Regions from separate parts of the Pseudogracilibacillus amylolyticus genome, predicted to be linked through region 3. Evidence: riboswitches for the same ligand, from Rfam matches in the RefSeq annotation. Region 3 holds a riboswitch; each other region holds the start of a gene.
What was found. A riboswitch is a leader RNA that binds a small molecule or an ion and turns the genes downstream of it on or off. The one in region 3 is predicted to bind cyclic di-GMP.
Positions count from the first base shown of each region.

Region 1: it holds a riboswitch for cyclic di-GMP, as region 3 does, so the genes downstream of both, ACPYKA_RS07065 (methyl-accepting chemotaxis protein) here and ACPYKA_RS00695 (G5 domain-containing protein) in region 3, are expected to answer to the same signal.
Region 2: it holds a riboswitch for cyclic di-GMP, as region 3 does, so the genes downstream of both, ACPYKA_RS05435 (chemotaxis protein CheX) here and ACPYKA_RS00695 (G5 domain-containing protein) in region 3, are expected to answer to the same signal.

Region 1 is NZ_JBPPZG010000043.1:13,596-15,871, reverse strand. Features, by position in the region: gene ACPYKA_RS07065 (methyl-accepting chemotaxis protein) at 1-846, opposite strand, end outside; cyclic di-GMP riboswitch class II at 963-1,047, opposite strand; gene cysK (cysteine synthase A) at 1,277-2,203, shown strand.
Region 2 is NZ_JBPPZG010000030.1:9,010-11,285, reverse strand. Features, by position in the region: gene ACPYKA_RS05440 (hypothetical protein) at 1-107, shown strand, start outside; cyclic di-GMP riboswitch class I at 826-926, shown strand; gene ACPYKA_RS05435 (chemotaxis protein CheX) at 1,068-1,523, shown strand; gene ACPYKA_RS05430 (response regulator) at 1,543-1,899, shown strand; gene ACPYKA_RS05425 (DMT family transporter) at 2,121-2,276, opposite strand, start outside.
Region 3 is NZ_JBPPZG010000003.1:27,787-30,062, reverse strand. Features, by position in the region: gene ACPYKA_RS00695 (G5 domain-containing protein) at 1-975, opposite strand, end outside; cyclic di-GMP riboswitch class II at 1,091-1,175, opposite strand; gene ACPYKA_RS00690 (prepilin peptidase) at 1,284-2,036, opposite strand; gene ACPYKA_RS00685 (metal-dependent hydrolase) at 2,216-2,276, opposite strand, start outside.

The sequences.
Region 1 (2,276 bases), on a different contig from region 3:
GAGTTCATCAACTTGCAGAACCACTTGATTATAAACATGACCTACTTTCTCTATATCTTCTAACGTGTCATGGACAATTTGTTTGCTCTCTTCGGCAGATTTTACGGCGTCATCTGTTCCTTCAGCCACCTTCATTGATTGATTTGCAACCTCTAGAATGGACGCACTCACTTCCTCAGTCGCACTTGAAACACTATGGCTTTCCAAGTTCATATTATCCACTTCTGACATTAACTGTTTGGAAGCATCTAATTGAGTAGTGTAATTAAGTGTATCGGAAATACCAAATAAAAGGGATTTGAATGTTTCTTCCATATATACTTCAACGATAAGTTGCTGATCAAATGTTGCTAACTTTTGAATGGAAAGAACGGTATCCATCATCCGTTTCGGTTGACTGTGCAATTTTTCCATCAAAATCGACGTCATAATCTGGATTAACATATGGTGCGCAGAAATAAAATGTTCTACTGTTAAATTAATGCGACTATGTACTTGTCCGATTATAATTCTCGTCATGACATAATCCATATTCACCTCTGCTTCTAAAAATTGCTCAAAATATCTCTCCATCGTTTTTCTTAATCGTTCAACGGTTGAATGTTGATTGATGATAGTTTTCAAATGATTGACCGCCGTTATATTGTTATAAAATTGGTTAATAATTTCGACTTTATAAGGCGAAAGGATCGATGATGCTTCACGAATATTAGCTAAATTTTCTTCGTTGATATTCATAAATGCTAATCGTTCTTTTACACGATCACCAACCTCAGCAATATCAGTTTCACTTGAATGATTAAAATATTCATTCCATGATTTTGTTTTTTTCATAAAAAGTTTCATGCTTTTTTTCCTCCACGATATGTATGTGTTAATAGTTTTTAAAAAATTAAGCTATTCTTATGTTAATCACCTCTTAGTTTGACTTTATAATCGTAACCATAAAAATACCGACCCTAAACTGAGTAGGTCGGTTGCACTACTTGCTCCCAAACAATCAAGTGCCCACATATGGATTGTCTGTTCATAGCTTCCTTTTAGATTTAAAATAGACATAAAGTTCTAAGTCATTAGAATTTTACATACTGTATTATTTTACACTTTTTACCTGCATTTGTGCAAGAATAATGTGACTAATTCTTGAACAAAAATTAGGCACAAAAAATGGGAGAGAACTTCCTTTTTTACACATTAATTCACTGTAAAAAGGTAGGAATTATAAGATTTTTCTGCTATAATAAAAAATAACCTTTTACGAGAGGAAGAAAATAGTTTGAAAATCGTCAACAATATTGCAGAATTAATTGGGAATACTCCATTAGTCAAATTAAATAGAATTGCAGATCCAAATGGTGCGGAAATTTATGTGAAACTTGAATATTTTAACCCGAGTAGAAGTGTGAAAGATCGTGCTGCGTTTTACATGCTTGAGCAAGCAGAAAAGGCTGGACTATTAAAGCCAGGTGCAACGATTATAGAACCAACCTCTGGAAATACTGGGATTGGTCTTGCTATGAATGCTGCTGCAAAGGGTTACAAAGCGATTATCGTCATGCCTGACTCTTCTACGGCGGAAAGGGTAAACATCTTAAAAGCATTTGGTGCAAAAGTAGTTTTGACACCTAGTGCAGGAAAGATGCCGGCTGCAATTGAAAAAGCGGAAGAAATAGCTGCTGAGATTCCAAATAGTTTTATTCCAATGCAATTTGAAAATGAAGCAAACCCAGATATACATCGAATTTCAACTGCGAAAGAAATTATTGAAGCAATGGAAGCCGAAAAGAAAAAACTTGCTGCATTCGTTTGCACGGCAGGTACTGGAGGAACGATTACAGGAACTGGTGAAACGTTGAAAGAATATGATAAATCTATCTCAACTCATGTTGTTGAGCCAGCAGGATCTCCGGTTCTTTCAGGTGGAAAGCCGGGTAAACATAAACTAGTCGGAACAAGTCCGGGATTTATTCCAAAAATATTAAATACAGATGTTTATGATGAAATTATTCGAATAGAGGATGATGATGCTTATCAAACAGTGCATAAATTAGCAGCTCAAGAAGGAATATTATTAGGTCCCTCAGGTGGTGCGTCTGTATATGCTGCTCTACTTGTTGCACGTCGATTACATCCGAGTCAAACAGTCGTATGTATTGCGCCTGATACTGGCGAACGTTATTTATCAAGCGACCTGTTTGATTAAGAGAGTAGGAGATTAGTAGTCTCTATTTTTTTATTAACTATAATGCTCAGTAAACCGATTTGTTTTAATGAGA
Region 2 (2,276 bases), on a different contig from region 3:
GTGTATTTTACTTGACGATAATTGTGCTGACATTTTTGACCGAGGTATCGTTTGTGCAAAGGTATAAAGTCATTTTTGGGGTTGCACTTCTTATAAGAAGTAAGTAGCTCCCCCCATATGCTTAGTGTCTAGAAAAGATGCAGAGTCGCTCCCCTAACATGCTTAGTGTCTAGAAAAGATGCAGAGTCGCTCCCCTAACATGCTTAGTGTCTAGAAAAGATGCAGAGTCGCTCCCCCAACATGCTTAGTGTCTAGAAAAGATGCAGAGTCGCTCCCCTAACATGCTTAGTGTCTAGAAAAGATGCAGAGTCGCTCCCCTAACATGCTTAGTGTCTAGAAAAGATGCAGAGTCGCTCCCCCAACATGCTTAGTGTCTAGAAAAGATGCAGAGTCACTCCCTCAACATGCTTAGTGTCTAGAAAAGATGCAGAGTCGCTCCTCAACATGCGAAGTGCCTAAAAAATTGCTAACTCACGTGCGCTCGAATTGCAGCAGCGGTATATGTAAAATCACTAGTTATCTTCTTATGATGACTGGCCACCGATACAATCTCCCCTCCTTGATACAGATGGTGAGGTTGTTGAAAACATCAATTCTATTTGAAACAGCTCAAGGTTCGATCGGATAAAGCGCAGGGTCATAATTATTTTCTGAAACATTAAAATTATAAGGATTTTGAAGCTTGTACATTCCTCTTCTTTTTTCACTATCATATGAAACGCCCTTTAATGAGAAAGGCGTAATGGAAAAAAATGTACAACTGAAAAATAAGTGATTGCTTTTTACTACATTATTCGATAAGATATAACGTATGGTACAAAAGAACTGTTGAAAAGGCAAACTATCTGAAAAGAAGGGGCGCAAAGCTCAAGGGTCTAAGGGGTATATTGAATGATAAATTACGCTATGATCGCCTGGCTGCCAAATGATAAAATAACTTATTTATTGAAAATTTTGGCTATGTTTCACGCTAATTATATATATAAGGATAGATCGATCCAATAGTTTCTATTACTAAAAAGTTTCTCTTATAAAAATGTAAGAGATAATAGGAAAGGAGTGGAAAAATGACAACTAACGAAAGAAATAGTGCGGTTACGAAACTGTTAAATGGAGCGTTAACATCCATTAAGACAGTGATCCCAATTGACTATGAATTTGAGAGGCCGCGAGTGATTAATCAAGATTTCCGCTTATTCTTCGGAGTTCTAATCGGCATTACTGGGGACATTAAAGGGAAATTAGTGTTCTCAGGGGACCAGACTACTTTTGGCTCGATTGGGGAGAGAATGTTCGGGATGCCATTAGAAGGTGATATGCTTTTGTCCTTTAGTGGTGAGCTTGGAAATATGATTGCGGGTGGGATTTCTACAACTATTGCAGATAGCGGAACTGACATTAATATTACCGCACCGACCATCATGCAAGGAAATACAAAATTATCCGGCTATAAAAAAGCGTTGGAGATAACAGTTGATTTTGTTAATGTTGGAAAAATGAATACATATTTATTGATTGATTAATAGGATGGGAGGATTACAAATGGCATCCGTTTTAGTAACAGATGATGCTGCTTTTATGCGTATGCAACTGAAAGATATCTTAACAAAGCTTGGTCATATAGTCGTTGGAGAGGCGGAAAATGGAAAAGATGCAATCGAAAAGTTTAAGGAACTAACACCGGAATTAATTACAATGGATATCACGATGCCTGAGATGAATGGTGTTGATGCAGTTAAGGAAATTAAAAAAATAAATTCGGACGTAAAAATTATTATGTGTTCCGCAATGGGACAACAGGGTATGGTACTCGATGCCATCCAGGCAGGAGCAAATGACTTTATTGTTAAACCGTTTACTCGAGAACGTATTCAAGAAGCACTTGAGAAAGTTTTATAGAAGTAGAAAAGAACTTAAGAAAAAACGCCGCCATGAATGGTAAAATAGTGGCGGAAGATGGAAAAAACCACAAAAAAGGTTCCAAGCAAATTTTTTATTGCTTGGAACCTTTTTATTTAACTATTTTTGGCTAGTTATGTCCCAGCACCTTTTAAGCTATCTTCGTGAATTACTTTTAGGGATGCAATGTTTTTTACAACAATATAACGATTGCGCAGATTCTATGACAATGCTCGTAATCCAACAACCCCAATGATAATTAGTACAAGGCTAGTAATTCGGCCGCGGCTTTTTGATTCGCCGAAAAATATCATATTGATGATTACGGCTCCGGCTGTTCCAATTCCTACCCAAACGGCATATGCTGTGCTCACTTG
Region 3 (2,276 bases):
AGCTTTTAATTTTTTACTATAACGATATATTGTACGTTGTTTTATCTCTTTTACCTTTTTTGTTTCATATTGATATGTAGTCTCTGATGGAAATCCTTTCAATTCCGCATTGATATGGTCGTTCTTTTTGGAGATTTCAATTTTATAAGAGATATTATTGGGATTCATCACGATAAAATCTTTTGTTTCTTTATCATTTACTACTACATCAAGTCCTGATTCCGCATAAGGGGGTACAGTTAACCCGGCGTGACGCTCTATTATGTCAAAATTCGTTTGCAAGAAAAGCGAATATAAGGCAGTTGCTAAAAAACTCGCTTCTTTTGTCGAATTTGTTATTCCTTCTGGAAAGGTGACCGTTTGTAAAAATGAAAAAGTTTCTTCAGAACTAATAATAAAACCATTTAATTCATCAATCGCATAAGTTAACATGGCATTTGACAACGTAGGAATTTGCATTTCCACACTTGCTATCGTTTCTAGCGGTATTTCTTCTCCTTCAATATATGTAAGATTGACTGGTGAACTATCTAATTGACTTGCCATTTCTTCTACGCTCGTTAATGTTCTGTCCAAGTCGATATAGTCTAATTTTTGCAATGCTTGAATTGCTTCATTCTCTTCGTCTATCTGAACGGATAACGGAATATGGACATTTTTTTGCCCCATAAAAAAATTCGAAAAAGTCCGTTTCGTTCTTTCCTTTAACTCATTAATTGTTGCATTTATATCAAATTGAAATGCAGAGCGAGGAATCATTATTTGTTCAAAATCACTTTCCAAAATAATGTCTGCACCTTCTTGCCATAAAGTAACCTCACTTTCTAATAATTCGCTTATTTCATTTTCTGTTTTGTCCGCAATAGAAATATTTGCAATCATAGAATCATTTGGCATTTTAGAAGCTGCCGCAACATTTATCGGTAAGAATAAAACGATGCTTATCATAACAGCTAAGAAATAATTTTTCTTCATTTTTTTAGCCCCTTTTCCACGATTAAAAATATCCATTTATACACAGTTAGGCGATATATCCTTTTAACTTGTTTAATAAACACAAAAAACGGCCTTTACAAATACATCACGTATTTTAAGTAAAGGCCGGTTGCACAACTAGCTCCATACGATTTAAGTGCCCAATTTAACAATCGTACTTCAACGCTTCCTTTTAATGATTATTAATTCATATTTACTTTTCACTTAGAATAGTTATTTAGAACTAATAAAATAGTAACAATAACCCATAAATATGTCAATACTGGAATATAACTATGACTAAATGTTCATAGTAATGACAAATAAAATGTTATAATTTGTTCACCGCAAAAATAACTGACTAATGCACCAACTACAATATAAGGGCCAAATGGTATTGGTTGCTTCTTTTTCACTTTATCTACGACCATTAATATTCCACCAATAATTGCTCCTAGGAAAGCTGCGATAAAAAAAGCAAGTAACACTTTTTTCCAACCAAGCACAATCCCAATTACACCGAATAGCTTCATATCACCGGCTCCCATACCACCCTGACTGACGATAATAATGAGTGCAATTAAGCCAAAGCCTACTATCGCTCCAATAATAGCATCATACCAAGGTGTTAAAGGTGCAAGAATTCTCAACATAATGAAAAAAGGTAGAAAAAATAATAAAATTTTATTTGGAATTAACATATAAGTAATGTCAGAAACAAAAATGATCATCAGCATACTAATAAATAATAATGCTATTATAAGTTCAAGTTGAAATCCAATTTGCGCATAACTAAATGCAAATAACAGACCTGTTAACATTTCAATTATCGGATAAATAGGCGAAATTTTCGCTGAACAATTCCTACATTTTCCACGTTGTATGATAAAAGAAAATATGGGAATAAGCTCGTACCATTTTAATTGCCGCTTACATACAGGACAAAAAGAACGATCATGATAAAAAGGTATCTTTTTAGGTAAACGAAGACCTACTACATTAAAAAATGATCCAAATATAATGCCAAACAAAAAAAGCATAATAACCCAAAACATATCCATTTTTTAAGCTCCTTAAACGAGAAAATATCTATTAATTTTAATTATAGTAGATTTTAGGGAAAACTAGTTAATTTCAGGTAGTTTATGGTAGGGAAAATGTTGGTGAGAAAAAATGAAGAGTTGTTATAAGGCTTATAAAAGAGCATTGCTACGTGAGAACAATGCTCTTTTATTTAAAATTATAATTCTAACGATTCGCCAACTTTTAGTGCAACCCCTCTTCCGGGTTTTACTTTTTCG